Regions from separate parts of the Frondihabitans australicus genome, predicted to be linked through region 2. Evidence: predicted binding sites of a transcription regulator. Region 2 holds the regulator's gene; each other region holds the start of a gene.
The links. The regulator HrcA, encoded in region 2, represses chaperone genes, less so after heat shock. The targets are predictions, from matches to a motif close to TTNGCACTCGNNNNNNNCGAGTGCNAA.

Region 1 (4,805 bases), 1.5 Mb from region 2:
CTCGACGACGGCACCTACCCCTACCTCCCCGGATTCACGAGCACCGTGGCCGCAACGCACAAGGTCGCCTTCACGTCCTACAACAAGGCTCACACGCAGGAGTGGCGGCTCTTCGCCACCGAGCGCAACGTCTTCGACCAGACGACCGGCACGTCGGGCACCTACACCGTGGTCGCGGGCACCAACCTTGCGCAGACCAACAACACGATCGCGCGCTTCACCTACATCTTCCTGGGGTTCGGCCTGTCGGTGGTGGTCCTCGGTGCGGCGATCACGCGGCTCCTGGTCTCCTCCACCTTCGCCCCGCTGCGCGACGTCGAAGACACCGCGGCGCGCTTCGCCGACGGCGACTACAGCCAGCGCCTCGACGCGACGTCGCCCAACACCGAGGTCGGCCGGCTCAACCGATCGCTCAACTCGATGCTCTCGCGCATCGACTCGGCGTTCGACGACCGCGCGAAGACCATCGACCAGATGCGTCGGTTCGTGGGCGACGCCAGCCACGAGCTCCGCACGCCGCTGGTCTCGCTGCGCGGCTACGCCGAGCTCTACCGCATGGGCGCGCTGACGAAGCCCGAAGACGTCGCCCAGGCGATGGACCGCATCGAGAAAGAGGCCATCCGCATGGGCGGCCTCGTCCAAGACCTCCTGGCGCTCGCACGCCTCGACGAGTCGAAGCCGCTCGAGGTCGGGCCCGTCGACCTCGTGCAGATCGCGCGTGACTCGGCCCTCGACACGATGGCGTCGAACACCGACCGCGAGATCCGCGTGATCGTGCGCGAGCCCGTCGACCCGGGCGACGAGCGCATCGAAGAGTACGTCGTGCCGAGTCCTCAGGGCGCAGGAGCAGCGGCGAACGTCACCGGCCCGATCCGCTTCGCCGGCGCGACCCTCGCCCGGCTGCGCCAGCGCCGCGCGCGGGCGAGTGCTGCGGGCATGACCCCGCCCGGCGACCTCCCCCGCCTCGACGCCGCCACCGAGCGCAAGATCAGCCCTGTGGTGCTCGGCGAGGAGAACAAGATTCGCCAGGTCGTGACCAACCTCATGGGCAACGCGATGCGGTTCACCGACTTCGACGCCCCCATCGAGCTCGCCGTGCAGGCCGACCCGGGGCGCGGCATGGCCACGCTCGACGTGATCGACCACGGCGAGGGCATCCCGCCGCAGATCCGCGAGAAGATCTTCCAGCGCTTCTGGCGAGCCGACACGTCCCGCACGCGCGACACCGGCGGCTCCGGCCTGGGGCTCGCGATCGTCTCGGGGATCGTCGCGGCCCACCGCGGTGAGGTCGACGTGTTCGACACCCCGGGCGGCGGCGCGACCTTCCGGGTGTCGCTGCCCCTCATGCCCGAGCCCGCCGCGCCGACGGGCGCCCCCGTGCCCCTCCCCGCCCCCTCCGCCTAGGCGTAGGCCGGGGAGTTCACACGCCGCCAGGCCACCCGGGTCGAGCAGTCCCGCACGGCCGGCGGCGCATCGCCGTCAGATGTTGGCGCCGGAGGCAGCGCCGCAGGGGCGGCGGCGCAGCCCCCGGACACGGCAAGAGCCGACCACCCGAAGGGCGGCCGGCTCTTGGCGCGTCTGGCAGAGACTCAGAAGTCCATGCCACCCGTCGGGTCGCCGGCCGGAGCCGCGACCTTCTCGGGCTTGTCGGCGACGACGGCCTCGGTCGTGAGGAACAGACCGGCGATCGACGCGGCGTTCTGCAGCGCCGAGCGGGTCACCTTGGCCGGGTCGATGATGCCCGCGGCGAGCATGTCGACGTACTCGCCGGTGGCGGCGTTGAGGCCGTGGCCGACGGGCAGCTCGCGCACCTTTGCGGCGACGACGCCGGGCTCCATGCCGGCGTTGAAGGCGATCTGCTTGAGCGGAGCGTCGATGGCGACCTTGACGATGTTCGCACCGGTGGCCTCGTCACCCGTGAGCTCGAGGCCCTCGAGGACGCTGCCAGCCTGGATGAGGGCGACGCCACCACCGGCGACGATGCCCTCCTCGACGGCGGCCTTCGCGTTGCGGACTGCGTCTTCGATGCGGTGCTTGCGCTCCTTCAGCTCGACCTCGGTCGCGGCGCCCGCCTTGATGACGGCGACGCCGCCGGCCAGCTTCGCGAGGCGCTCCTGGAGCTTCTCGCGGTCGTAGTCGGAGTCGGTGTTCTCGATCTCGGCGCGGATCTGCTTGACGCGACCGGCGATCATCTCCTCGTCGCCGGCACCCTCGACGATGGTCGTCTCGTCCTTGGTGATGATGACCTTGCGGGCACGGCCGAGCAGGTCGAGGGTGGCGTTCTCGAGCTTGAGTCCGACCTCCTCCGAGATGACCTGGCCGCCGGTGAGGATGGCGATGTCCTGCAGCTGGGCCTTGCGGCGGTCGCCGAAGCCGGGGGCCTTGACGGCGACCGACTTGAAGATGCCGCGGATCTTGTTGACGACCAGCGTGGCCAGAGCCTCGCCGTCGACGTCCTCGGCGATGATCAGGAGCTGCTTGCCCGACTGGATCACCTTGTCGACGATCGGCAGGAGGTCCTTGATGTTCGAGATCTTCGAGTTGGCGATCAGGATGTAGGCGTCCTCGAAGACGGCCTCCTGGCGCTCCGGGTCGGTGACGAAGTACTGCGACAGGTAGCCCTTGTCGAAGCGCATGCCCTCGGTGAGCTCGAGCTCGGTGCCGAAGGTGTTCGACTCCTCGACGGTGACGACGCCCTCCTTGCCGACCTTGTCGATGGCCTCGGCGATGAGCTCGCCGATCGTGGTGTCGGCGGCCGAGATCGACGCGGTGGCGGCGATCTCGTCCTTCGTCTCGATCTCCTTGGCGTTCTCGAGCAGCTGCGCGGAGACGGCCGCGACGGCCTTCTCGATGCCGCGCTTGAGGCTGATCGGGTCGGCACCGGCGGCGACGTTGCGGAGGCCCTCACGGACCAGGGCCTGGGCGAGGACGGTGGCCGTCGTCGTGCCGTCACCGGCGACGTCGTCGGTCTTCTTCGCGACCTCCTTGACCAGCTCGGCGCCGATCTTCTCGTACGGGTCGTCGAGCTCGATCTCCTTGGCGATCGAGACACCGTCGTTCGTGATCGTGGGGGCGCCCCACTTCTTCTCGAGGACGACGTTGCGGCCGCGCGGGCCGAGGGTCACCTTCACGGCGTCGGCCAGGATGTTCAGGCCGCGCTCCAGGCCACGACGGGCCTCTTCGTCAAAAGCAATGATCTTTGCCATGTGGTTTTTCGTCCCTCCCGGACGCTATGAAGCAGTAGCTTTGGCACTCCCTATTGGGGAGTGCCAGTCGATTCTGGCACTCTGAGGAAGCGAGTGCAAGCGGCGTCGGGGCACTCGCAGGGGACCCTTCGCCTGCTCCTGCGCCCGACGGAAAAAGGCGCCGCCCCCACGAGGGGAGCGGCGCCTTCTCGAGCTTCGAGGCTCAGGCGAGACGGACCGCCTCGGCCTGCGGCCCCTTGTTGCCGGTGCCGACCTCGAACGTCACGGCCTGGCCCTCCTCGAGGACCTTGTAGCCGGACATGTCGATCGCCGAGTAGTGAACGAAGACGTCCTGCCCGCCCCCCTCGACGGTGATGAAACCGTAGCCCTTTTCGGCATTGAACCATTTGACGGTTCCGTTGGCCATTTCGTACTCCTAGCTGTGTTCCGCTCGCCACCAGCCCTAGTGCTCAGACGACGACTGAATCCAGATAGTAATGAAGAAAGAGGACGAAAAGTGTACCCCGACGGCAGAAAACCCGCTGTTATGGCGCCCTGCGCGCGAGTGTTAACACGGCCGTAACGTAAGCCGTCATCGCCCGTTACGTAGCGGGCGCCGTGACGCTATTTCTTGACGTAGTCCGGGCCGAGCACGACGGTGATCGTGGAGTTCGGGAAGGCGCTCGATTGGGCGACGTTCGAGATGCCGAGCTTCTGCGCGATGCCGAGGGCGATCGCGGCGTTGTCGGTCGCCGAGTTCGTGTAATAGACGGTCGACGAGCTCGCCGCGCTGGTCGTGTCGCCCGTTCCTTTGACCACGTAGCCGGCGCTGGTGAGCGCGCTCGAGGCGTTCGCGGCGAGGCCTGCGGTCTGCGTCGAGTTCAGGACGGTGATCGACGTCACCGACGAGTCGATCTGCGACGGGCCGATCGTCGTGGGCGTCTGCGTCGCCGTCGGGGCCTGCGTCGTGGTCTTGGACGGCGAGGCGCTGCTGCTGGCCGTGCCGGTGGCCGTCGCGGGCGCAGTGGCCGCCGACGTCGAGGTGTCGTGGAACTGGTTGCTCTGGTCGACGTACTTCAGCACGCCGATGCCCGCCGCGACGAGAACGCCGCAGGCCAGCGCCGCCCAGGCGAACACGACCCAGCCGGTGTGGCGCTTCGTGCCCGATCGGTGCGCGCCGACGCGCAGGGGCGATTCGGGGACCCCGTCGAAACGGTCGGGCGGGAACTTGGGCATGGAGTGAGGGCTTCCGTCGGGGTCGGCGAGTCAGCGACCGAAGGTCCGGGCGCTGCGCGCGGCTTCACGCGAGTCGCGCAGGCGGAGGAGCCTCGCGACCAGCATCGGCGCGTAGGCCAGTGCACCGGGTTTTTCTATGAGAGAGCCGAGCAGTTGCTGGTACCGGGCGCCGGACAGGCCGAATTCGGCGCGCACGGCGGCCTCCTTGCGAGCGCCCACGGTCGGCGCGTGCTGCTCGAAGTCGAGGATCATCCGATCCCGCTCCGTCAGCCCGCTCACCAGGTCGTCGTGCATGCCCCGTCCTTACAGTCCCTGGCATCCTAGGGCGGCGCGGCGGGCCTACGACGGCGACTCGCCCGGCTCTCGATCGATCACGCGCAGGCG
Region 2 (4,805 bases):
CCGTCGAACTGGAAGTGGCGGTTCGTCGCGCCGTTCCTGAAGGCCCAGCAGAACAAGTACACGCAGCGCTACCTCCGCGTGCTCGTCGGCGACTAGCCCGCGGTAGACAGCGCAGTGCCCAGCACCCTCCCCATCGCCGACCCCGCACCCGCCGACGGACTCCTGCCCGAGAGCGTCCTCGACGGCGTGGAGTCGCGAAACTTCGGCGTCTACCTGCACGTGCCGTTCTGCCGCGTCCGCTGCGGCTACTGCGACTTCAACACCTACACCGGCGATGAACTGCGCGGCGCGAAGCGAAGCGACTACGCAGGGCAGGCGAGCGCCGAGGTAGCACTGGCCGGCAGCGTTCTTCGCGAGGCAGGCCTCCCCGAGCGCGAGGTCTCGACCGTCTTCTTCGGCGGCGGCACCCCGACCATGCTTCCGGCGTCCGACCTGGCGCACATGCTCGCCGCCGTCCGCGACGAGTGGGGTCTGGCCGCAGGAGCCGAGGTCACCACCGAGGCCAACCCCGACTCCGTCGACGCCGACTACCTCCTGGCGCTGAAGGAGGCAGGCTTCACGCGCGTGAGCTTCGGCATGCAGTCGGCCGTGCCGAGCGTGCTGGCGACCCTCGAGCGAACGCACGACCCCGAGCGCATCCCGCTCGTCGTCGCCTGCGCGCGCGACGCGGGGCTCGACGTCAGCCTCGACCTGATCTACGGCACGCCCGGCGAGACGCTCGACGACTGGCGGAGGTCGCTCGACCAGGCCCTGGCGCAGGAGCCCGACCACCTCTCGGCGTACTCGCTCATCGTCGAGGACGGCACGAAGCTCGCCCGGCAGATCCGTCGCGGCGAGGTCGCCCAGCCCGACGACGACGACGCGGCCGACATGTACGAGGTGGCGGACGCCACCCTCGAGGCGGCTGGGTACGCCTGGTACGAGGTGAGCAACTGGGCTCGGGGAGACGAGCACGCGAGCCGGCACAACCTCGCGTACTGGCAGGGGCACGACTGGTGGGGCGTCGGCCCTGGGGCGCACAGCCATGTCGGCGGCGTCCGCTGGTGGAATGTGAAGCACCCCGCCGCGTACGCGCAGCGCATGGCGGAGGGGGTGTCGCCGGGAGCCGGGCGCGAGACGCTCGATGGTGCGGCACGGCAGACGGAGCGGATCCTGCTGGCCACGCGGGTCCGCGACGAACTGACGACGGCCGAGCTCGACGACGAGGGCCGGGCGGCCATCGCCCCGCTCATCGCCGACGACCTGCTCGACGGCCGGGCCGCACTGGCCGGTCGCGTCCGCCTCACGCTGCGCGGGCGTCTGCTCGCCGACGCGGTCGTGCGGCGCCTGCTGGGCGACTGACGTCGCCGCCGGCGCCGCACGAGGCGTCGAAGGACTACTTCTTGATGAACTCGATCGACAGCGGGTACTTGTAGTACTGCCCGCGGTTGGCCGCGATGGCGGCGATGATCGAGAAGATGATGATCACGATGCCGACCGCGAAGATCACGAGCGCACCGATGAAGATCACCGTGAGGATTCCGCCGACGATGTAGCCGATCAGCATCGTCAGCTGGAAGTTGAGGGCGACGCGCGTGTGCTCACGGATGAACGGGCCGCGGTCGCGCAGGATCAGATAGCCGATCAGTGAAGGCACGAATGAGAAGAAGATGCCACCGACGTGGATGAGCGTCGCCCAGAGCCGTTCGTCCTCGGGTCGCATGGGCTGGGGGTTGTAGTTGCCGCCGTAGGGCTGGCCGGGATTCGGGTCAGTCATCACACGCCAATCGTCGTTGTCAGGTGACACACAGCGTAGCGACAGGAGACGCCGCGGCACCAGGGATCCTCGGTGTCGTGCGGTAGCATTGGCAGTCTCGCAAGTGGAGTGCCAGCGGGGCAGGAGGTGTGCACGTGGTCAGCGAACGGGGTCTCGAAGTCCTGCGCGTCATCGTGCACGACTACGTCGAGTCGCGTGAGCCGGTGGGCTCGAAGTCGATCGTCGAGCGTCACCAGTTCGGTGTCTCGGCCGCGACGATCCGGAACGACATGGCGATGCTCGAAGAGGAAGAGCTGATCGCCGCGCCTCATACGTCGTCCGGTCGCGTGCCGACCGACAAGGGCTACCGCCTGTTCGTCAACCAGCTGGCCGACCTGCGACCGCTCACGAGCGCGCAGCGCACTGCCATCGAGACGTTCCTCGGGTCGTCGTCCGACCTCGACGAGGTGCTCTCGCGCTCCGTCCGGCTCCTGTCGCAGCTCACCAACCAGGTCGCGCTGGTGCAGTACCCGACGTTCTCGAACGCCCGCGTCCGTCACGTCGAGTTGGTGCGCCTCAGCGACTCGAGGGTCATGACCGTGCTCATCACCGATGCCGGGCACGTCGAGCAGCGAGTGCTCGACATCGGCGCGGAGGTCGACGAGGCGTTCCTCGGCGAGCTGCGCGCGAAGCTGAACGCCCTGGTCGGCGGGAAGGGCCTCGGCGAGGCCGCCGCGCTGCTCACCGGGCTGCCCGCGCAGTTCCGGCCCGAGCGCGCGCCGTTCGTCGAGCTCGTCGCGAAGAGCCTGGTGGACGAGGTGACCGCCGGCCGGCAGGACCGCCTCGTCATGGCGGGGGCGGCGAATCTCGTGCTCACCGAGGACGACTTCTCGGGCAGCCTGTTCCCGATCCTGGAGGCCATCGAAGAGCAGGTGACCCTGCTCCGCCTCTTCGGCGAGATGCGCTCCGACGCGGCGGACGTCGTCGCGAGCATCGGACGCGAGAACGAGTCGTTCGGCCTGGCCCAGACCTCGGTGCTCTCGAGCGGCTACACGACCGGCCCCGACATCGCGCGGGTGGGGGTCCTCGGCCCGCTCCGCATGGACTACTCGACGAACATGGCGGCCGTCCGCGCCGTCGCCCGATACCTCTCAGGACTCCTCGGCGAACGCTAGGGCGAGACCCCACGACCACCGAGCACCGAACTACCGACAGCACTACTGGAGACACGTGGCAGATCACTACGAGGTCCTCGGCGTCGACCGCAACGCGACGCCCGAAGAGATCAAGAAGGCCTACCGGAGGCTCGCCCGCGAGCTCCACCCCGACGTCAACCCGAGCCCGGAGGCCTCCGAGCGCTTCAAGGAGGTCACGCACGCGTACGACGTGCTGAGCGACCCGCAGCAGCGTCAGCAGTACGACCGCGGGCCGATGCCCGGCTTCGGCGGAGGCGGGGGAGCAGCGGGGTTCGGCGACATCTTCGACGCGTTCTTCGGCGGAGCCCAGCAGCAGCGGCAGGGGCCGCGATCGCGTCGCGAGCGCGGGCAGGACGCCCTGCTGCGCCTCGAGGTCGAGCTCGACGACATCGTCTTCGGCGTCCAGCGTGACATCGAGGTCGACACCGCCATCCTGTGCGAGACGTGCCAGGGGTCGTGCTGCGCGCCCGGCACGAGCCCGCAGACGTGCGACATCTGCCACGGCTCCGGTCAGATCCAGCGCACCGTCCGCTCGCTCCTCGGCAACGTCATGACGTCGAGCCCGTGCGGCACCTGCCGCGGCTACGGCACCGTGATCCCCAACCCGTGCCCGACCTGCCAGGGGCAGGGCCGCGTCCGCGCGCGCCGCACCATCCCGGTGGAGATCCCCGCCGGCGTCGACACCGGCATCCGACTGCAGATGCCCGGCCAGGGCGAGGTCGGCCCGGCCGGCGGCCCCAACGGCGACCTCTACCTCGAGGTCAAAGTCCGCCACCACGACGTCTACAGCCGCAACGGCGACGACCTCCTGGCGACGCTCGAGGTGCAGATGGCCGACGCCATCCTCGGCACGTCGACGACCATCGCCGGGCTCGACGGCGACGTGCAGGTCGAGGTGCGCCCGGGCATCCAGAGCGCCGACGTCATCACGATCAAAGACCGGGGTGTCACAAGGCTGCGCGGATCAGGTCGCGGCGACCTGAAGATCGGCGTGCAGGTGGTGACGCCGACCAAGCTCAGCCACAAAGAGCGCGAGCTGATCGAGAAGTTCGCCTCCGGCCGGAAGCACGACGCGCCCCAGCTGTCGCAGTTCCAGCAGGGGCTGTTCGGCAAGCTCCGCGACCGCTTCCTGAACTTCTAGCAGCGGATCGCAGTGGCGCACTTCTACCTGGCCGACGAGCTGGCCGAGACCTCCGCGGGTTCCGACGTGGTCATCACCGGCCCGGAGGCCCGGCATGCCGTCACGGTGAGTCGGGTGCGCGTCGGCGAGACCCTGCTGGTCGGCAACGGGCGAGGTCTCGTCGTCGAGGGGCCCGTCGTCGAGGCGAGCGGAGACCGGCTGGTGCTGCGCGCCGAGAGCGTGTCGCGGGCTCCTGCGCCCTCGCCTCGGCTCGTGCTCGTGCAGGCGCTCGCCAAGGGTGACCGCGATGAGATGGCCGTGCAGGCCGCCACCGAGCTCGGCGTCGATCGCGTCGTACCGTGGTCGGCCGCCCGGAGCATCTCGCGGTGGGAGGGGCCCAAGGTCGCCAAGGGCCTCGCCCGGTGGCGCGCGATCGCCCGCGAGGCGACCAAGCAGTCGATCCGCCCCTGGGCCCCCGAGATCACCGAGCCGGTCTCGACGGCCCAGCTGGCCAGGCTGGCAGGATCAGCACGCCTCCTCGTCCTCGAGCCCTCGGCCGCCGACGCCCTCTCGGCGGTCCCCCTCGACGACCTCACGACGGGCGGCGACGTCGTCATCGTCGTGGGCCCCGAGGGCGGCATCGCCCCGCACGAGCTGGACGCCCTGGTCGAGGCGGGCGGTCGAACGGTGCGGCTGGGCGACTCGGTGCTGCGCACCTCCACGGCCGGCCCGGCGGCCCTCGCCGTGCTCAGCG
Region 3 (4,805 bases), 1.7 Mb from region 2:
CTCTGCACCGACAACGGCGCCATGATCGCCGCGCTGGGGGCGGAGCTCGTCGCGCGTGGCCGACCGGCGTCGCCGCTGTCGTTCGGCGCGGACTCGACCCTCCCGGTCACGAGCGCGCAAGCTGTCTGAGAGTAGGCTGTGGCCATGTCGGACGAGAAGACCCCCGAAGACCAGAACCCGTCGAGCGACGCCGCTTCCGGTACGCCCGAGTCGTCGCCCCAGTTCGGGCAGTCGTGGTCGAGTTCGACCCCGCAGCCTGACTCGACACCTGCGCCCGGTGCGCCTGCGGCTCCCTCCGCGCCGACCGGCCCCGAGGTGCCCTCCGCGCCCGGCGAGCCCTCGGCTCCCGAGGCTCCGTCGTACGGTCAGCCGAGCTACCCGGCGACGCCCGACTACTCGCAGCCGTCGTCGGCGCAGCAGCCTCCGTCGTACGGCCAGCAGACGCCGTCGTACGGCGAGCAGGCGCCATCGTACGGGCAGCAGACGCCGTCGTACGGGCAGGGGCAGTCGGGCTACGGGCAGCAGCCGCCCGCCTACGGTCAGCAGCCCGGCGGCCAGCAGCCCGCCTACGGTCAGCAGCCCGCCTACGGCCAGCCGAACCCCTACGGCGCGCAGGGCTACAACTACGGCCCGCAGCCCGGCTCGACCTCGGGCCTCGCCATCGCAGCCCTGATCTGCGGCATCGCAGGATTCTTCACCGGCGGCCTGGCCGGTATCGCCGCGATCATCACCGGCGTGATGGCGCGCAACCGGATCAAGACGAGCGGTCAGTCGGGCAAGGGCATGGCGCTCGCCGGCATCATCCTCGGCATCGTGTCGATCGTGTTCATCATCATCTACATCATCTTCATCGCCGTGCTGGTGACGCACTCGCAGAGCTTCCAGAACAGCACCTACGGCAACTGACCCCGGCCGCCCCGGCGCGCACGCGAAGCACGCGGCCGCCGGGGCCTCGGGTCAGACCCGCTCGCAGAGCAGCGCCGTGTGCCGCCCGGCGACCCGGGTGAGCACCAGCGTCGCCTCGTTGCTGCCGGCGAGTTGCAGTCTCTTCCGGAAGACGGCGGGATCGATGTCGACGCCGCGCTTCTTGATCTCGACCCGCCCGATGCCGCGAGCCCGCAGCTCCTGCCGCAGTCGCTTCTCGTCGAGGGGGAACGTCTCGACGACTCGGAAGCACTGCGCGAACGGCGTCTGCTCGGCCGTCGGCGCCGTCAGATAGGCGATGTCGCGACTGATCGTGGTCGCCTCGAGCTGCCGGGCCAGGTCGCCGATCAGCCTGGCGCGGATCACGGAGCCGTCGGGCTCGTAGAGGTACTCGTCGAGGTCGCCGACCTCGACGTCCTCGGTGTCTCCGGCCGCGCTCATCTCCGCCGGGCCCGACGGCCCGAACACGAGCGCCGAGCGCCGCACGCCCGGCCTGGCGAGGTCGCCGAACCACACGCCGACCTCGACCACCGAGCGGTCGACCGAGATCCACTGGCACTCCGCGTCGTCGGGCAGCAGGTCGCGGTCGACTCCGGGGCCGAGCTTCACGCCGGTCGGCATCCGCTCGGCGAACCCGAACGCCACGTCGAGGGAGGGCGACCACTGCGCAGGATCCTGCAGCCTGCTCGTGGCCTGATGCCCGGCCGTGCGACGCGCCGGGTCGAGGAACACCGCGTCCACGCCGTCGAGCGGCACCTCGCTCGCGTCGCCGAGCTCGACCGAGGCGGCCGGCCAGGGTGCGAGGTTGTACGTCGCGATGGCGGCGGTGACCTCGTCGCGATCGACCGCGAGCACGCCGAGCTCGAGGGCTGCGAAGGCCATCGCGTCGCCGCCGATGCCGCAGCCGAGGTCGGCCACGCGGGAGACGCCGGCGCGGCGGTAGCGGCCGGCGTGCGACGAGGCGACCGGCAGACGCGTCGCCTGCTCCAGCCCGGCCTCGGTGAAGAGCATGCGCGACGCGAACTCGCCGAACTTCGCGACGCCGCGGGCCCTCAGCCTGGCCTGCGTGAGGACGGCCGCGACGAGCTCCGGCGCGTGGCCCTGCTTGCGCAGCCTCGACACCTCGGCGACGACGTCGGCCCGTTCGTCGAAGGGCGGCAGGGAGTCGAGCAGCCGGAGGCCGTCGGGCGTGAGGAGCTCGCGGAGCTCTGCGGTGTCCATGCCTCCATGGTGACACCCGTGACGGTCCTGGCACTCGGATTGACCGAGTGCCAACGGGGCCCTACAGTTGACCTGGCACTCGCACACGTGCAGTGCCAACCACAGACATACTGTCGCCGCTTTGTGAGAAAGAAGAGGTCAACCGTGTCGGTCAACATCAAGCCGCTCGAAGATCGCATCGTCATCCGTCAGGTCGAGGCCGAGCAGACCACTGCGTCGGGCCTCGTGATCCCCGACACCGCCAAGGAGAAGCCCCAGGAGGGCGAGGTCGTGGCGGTGGGCCCCGGCCGCGTCGACGACAACGGCAACCGCATCCCGCTCGACGTCGCCGTCGGCGACAAGGTGATCTACTCGAAGTACGGCGGCACCGAGGTCAAGTACGCCGGTGAAGACCTGCTCGTGCTCTCGGCCCGCGACGTCCTCGCGGTCGTCGTCAAGTAGCCACAGGCTCTCCGGCGCCGGTCTCGACCGGCACCTCGAAGGCCCCGTCTCCTCGTGAGACGGGGCCTTTCGGCGTCTCACGGGGCCCGTCGCGGCATGTCCCCCGTTTTGCGGACAATCAATGCTGTGCGGCAGGTGTCGTCTCTGCCACGATGGTCACGATGTCAACGCCTCCCGAAGCGCGGCCGACGCCCCCGGCACGTCGACGCCTGACCGCCGCTCTCCTGACGCTCGGTCGACCCCTGCTGCTCATCTCGTTCGCCCTCTACCAGCTCGAGGTGCGCCGCAATCTCTACCCGCGAGACGCCCTGGTCTCGCACATCGACGGCGTCGACCCCCTGCGCATGCTCTTCGTCGGCGACGTCGCCGCGTCGGGCCACGGGGTCCTGAGCCACGGCCTCACCGTCGTCACGCGGGCCGCCGAGCACATCGCCGTCGACTCCGGCCGCGGCGCGGAGTGGTCGATCGTGGCCGAGCCCGACCTCACCATGAAGAAGCTGGCGCACCGCACCTCGTACGGCGCCCAGGGCGCCGAGGTCGCCTTCCTCCTGCTGGGCATCCCCGACGTGCTGCTGTCGACGAGCCCCGAGCGCTGGGCGGCCCAGCTCGAGACGGTGGTGCGCAGGATTCAGGCCGAGTCCGGTCTCCGCGCCCCGCGCGTCGTGGTCTCGGGCATCCCGCCGCTCTCCGACTTCCGCCCGATCAACCCCACGGCCCGCCGCATCATCAACCAGCGCGTCGACAGGCTCAACGCCGCCAGCGCCGACGTCGCCGACCACCTGCCGGGCCTCAGCTACGTGCCCTTCCCCACCTGGCGCATCGGCGACATGTTCATCAAGGAGATGTTCTCGTGGAAGACGATGCACGACGCGTGGGGGGAGACCCTCGCCGCCTCGCTGCGACCAGGCACGTGACCTGCGGCGTTGTCGTCGCCGGTCATGGCTCCGCCATTGACCGGCTCCTCCGCCTTGCATCTCACGCGCCTGGCCGCAGCGATTAGGGTCGCTCCGTGAGCACCTTCGACCTGCCCCGCGGGGTGACCCTCCGCCCTCTCGACCTCGACGACGCTGGCCCGCTCGCCGACGCGTACACGCGCAACCGCGAGCGCCTGGCGCCGTGGGAGCCGGCCCGGCCGATCGAGTTCTTCACCGAGGCCCAGCAGGGCGTCGAGATCGAACGCGCGCTGTTCGATCGTGACGCAGGATCGTCTCTGCCGCTCGTCCTCGAGCAGCACGAACGAATCGTCGGCCGCGTGAACCTCACGGGGATCGCCCGCGGCGTCTCGCAGAGCGCCACCCTGGGGTACTGGATCGACGGCGAGCTCGCCGGGTCGGGCGTGATGTCGGCGGCGGTCGGGGCCGCGCTCGTCGTCGCCCGCGATGAACTGGGCCTCCATCGCGTCCAGGCCGCGACGCTGCTGCACAACGCCGCGTCGCAGGGCGTCCTGCGTCGCAACGGCTTCACGCCGATCGGCGTAGCTCAGGCCTACGTGAAGATCGCCGGGCGGTGGCAGGACCACGTGCTGTTCCAGCGGATTCTGGAGCCCGACGAGGGGGAATAGTTTCCACGCGTCTGAGTTAATATGGACCACCGGTTCTCGACGGCGACTCCGGTTCCCCCTCCAACCTCTCGCGCACAAGGTGGCACATGGATCAGCCGGACCCCTTCGGTTTCATCGGACTCACGTACGACGACGTCATGCTGCTTCCGGCGGCGACCGACGTCATCCCCTCCGAGGCCGACACCTCGTCGCGCCTCACGAAGCGGATCCGCGTGGCGGTGCCGCTGCTGTCGGCGGCGATGGACACCGTGACCGAGTCGCGCATGGCGATCGCCATGGCGCGCCAGGGCGGCATAGGCATCATCCACCGCAACCTCTCCATCGAAGACCAGGCCGCGCACGTCGACAAGGTGAAGCGCTCCGAGTCCGGCATGATCACGAACCCGGTCACCACGTCGCCCGACTCCACGGTCGCCGACGTCGACGCCCTCTGCGGCCAGTTCCGCGTCTCGGGCCTCCCCGTGGTCGAGCGCGACGGCACCCTCGTCGGCATCATCACCAACCGCGACATGCGCTTCGTCTCGAAGTTCGAGATGGCCACCACCCTCGTGCGCGACGTCATGACGAGCGAGAACCTCATCACGGCGCCCGAGGGCATCGACCCCGACTCCGCGGTGGCGATCTTCGCCCAGCACAAGATCGAGAAGCTCCCGCTCGT

Region 1: groL (chaperonin GroEL) is a predicted target of HrcA. The motif match lies at 3,247-3,273, and genes of this name have one in related genera.
Region 3: groES (co-chaperone GroES) is a predicted target of HrcA. The motif match lies at 2,173-2,199, and genes of this name have one in related genera.

What each region holds. Positions count from the first base shown of each region.
Region 1 covers NZ_RBKS01000001.1:2,573,190-2,577,994, forward strand. The annotation lists gene C8E83_RS12085 (sensor histidine kinase) at 1-1,404, shown strand, start outside; gene groL (chaperonin GroEL) at 1,590-3,206, opposite strand; gene C8E83_RS12095 (cold-shock protein) at 3,409-3,612, opposite strand; gene C8E83_RS12100 (LytR C-terminal domain-containing protein) at 3,810-4,421, opposite strand; gene C8E83_RS12105 (DUF3263 domain-containing protein) at 4,452-4,715, opposite strand; gene C8E83_RS12110 (DUF2332 domain-containing protein) at 4,761-4,805, opposite strand, start outside.
Region 2 covers NZ_RBKS01000001.1:1,077,916-1,082,720, forward strand. The annotation lists gene C8E83_RS04950 (DUF1990 domain-containing protein) at 1-96, shown strand, start outside; gene hemW (radical SAM family heme chaperone HemW) at 115-1,341, shown strand; gene C8E83_RS04960 (DUF4870 domain-containing protein) at 1,376-1,756, opposite strand; gene hrcA (heat-inducible transcriptional repressor HrcA) at 1,891-2,910, shown strand; gene dnaJ (molecular chaperone DnaJ) at 2,966-4,072, shown strand; gene C8E83_RS04975 (16S rRNA (uracil(1498)-N(3))-methyltransferase) at 4,085-4,805, shown strand, end outside.
Region 3 covers NZ_RBKS01000001.1:2,743,003-2,747,807, reverse strand. The annotation lists gene tsaD (tRNA (adenosine(37)-N6)-threonylcarbamoyltransferase complex transferase subunit TsaD) at 1-129, shown strand, start outside; gene C8E83_RS12875 (DUF4190 domain-containing protein) at 145-906, shown strand; gene C8E83_RS12870 (class I SAM-dependent methyltransferase) at 958-2,145, opposite strand; gene groES (co-chaperone GroES) at 2,290-2,586, shown strand; gene C8E83_RS12860 (GDSL-type esterase/lipase family protein) at 2,748-3,500, shown strand; gene C8E83_RS12855 (GNAT family N-acetyltransferase) at 3,596-4,147, shown strand; gene guaB (IMP dehydrogenase) at 4,234-4,805, shown strand, end outside.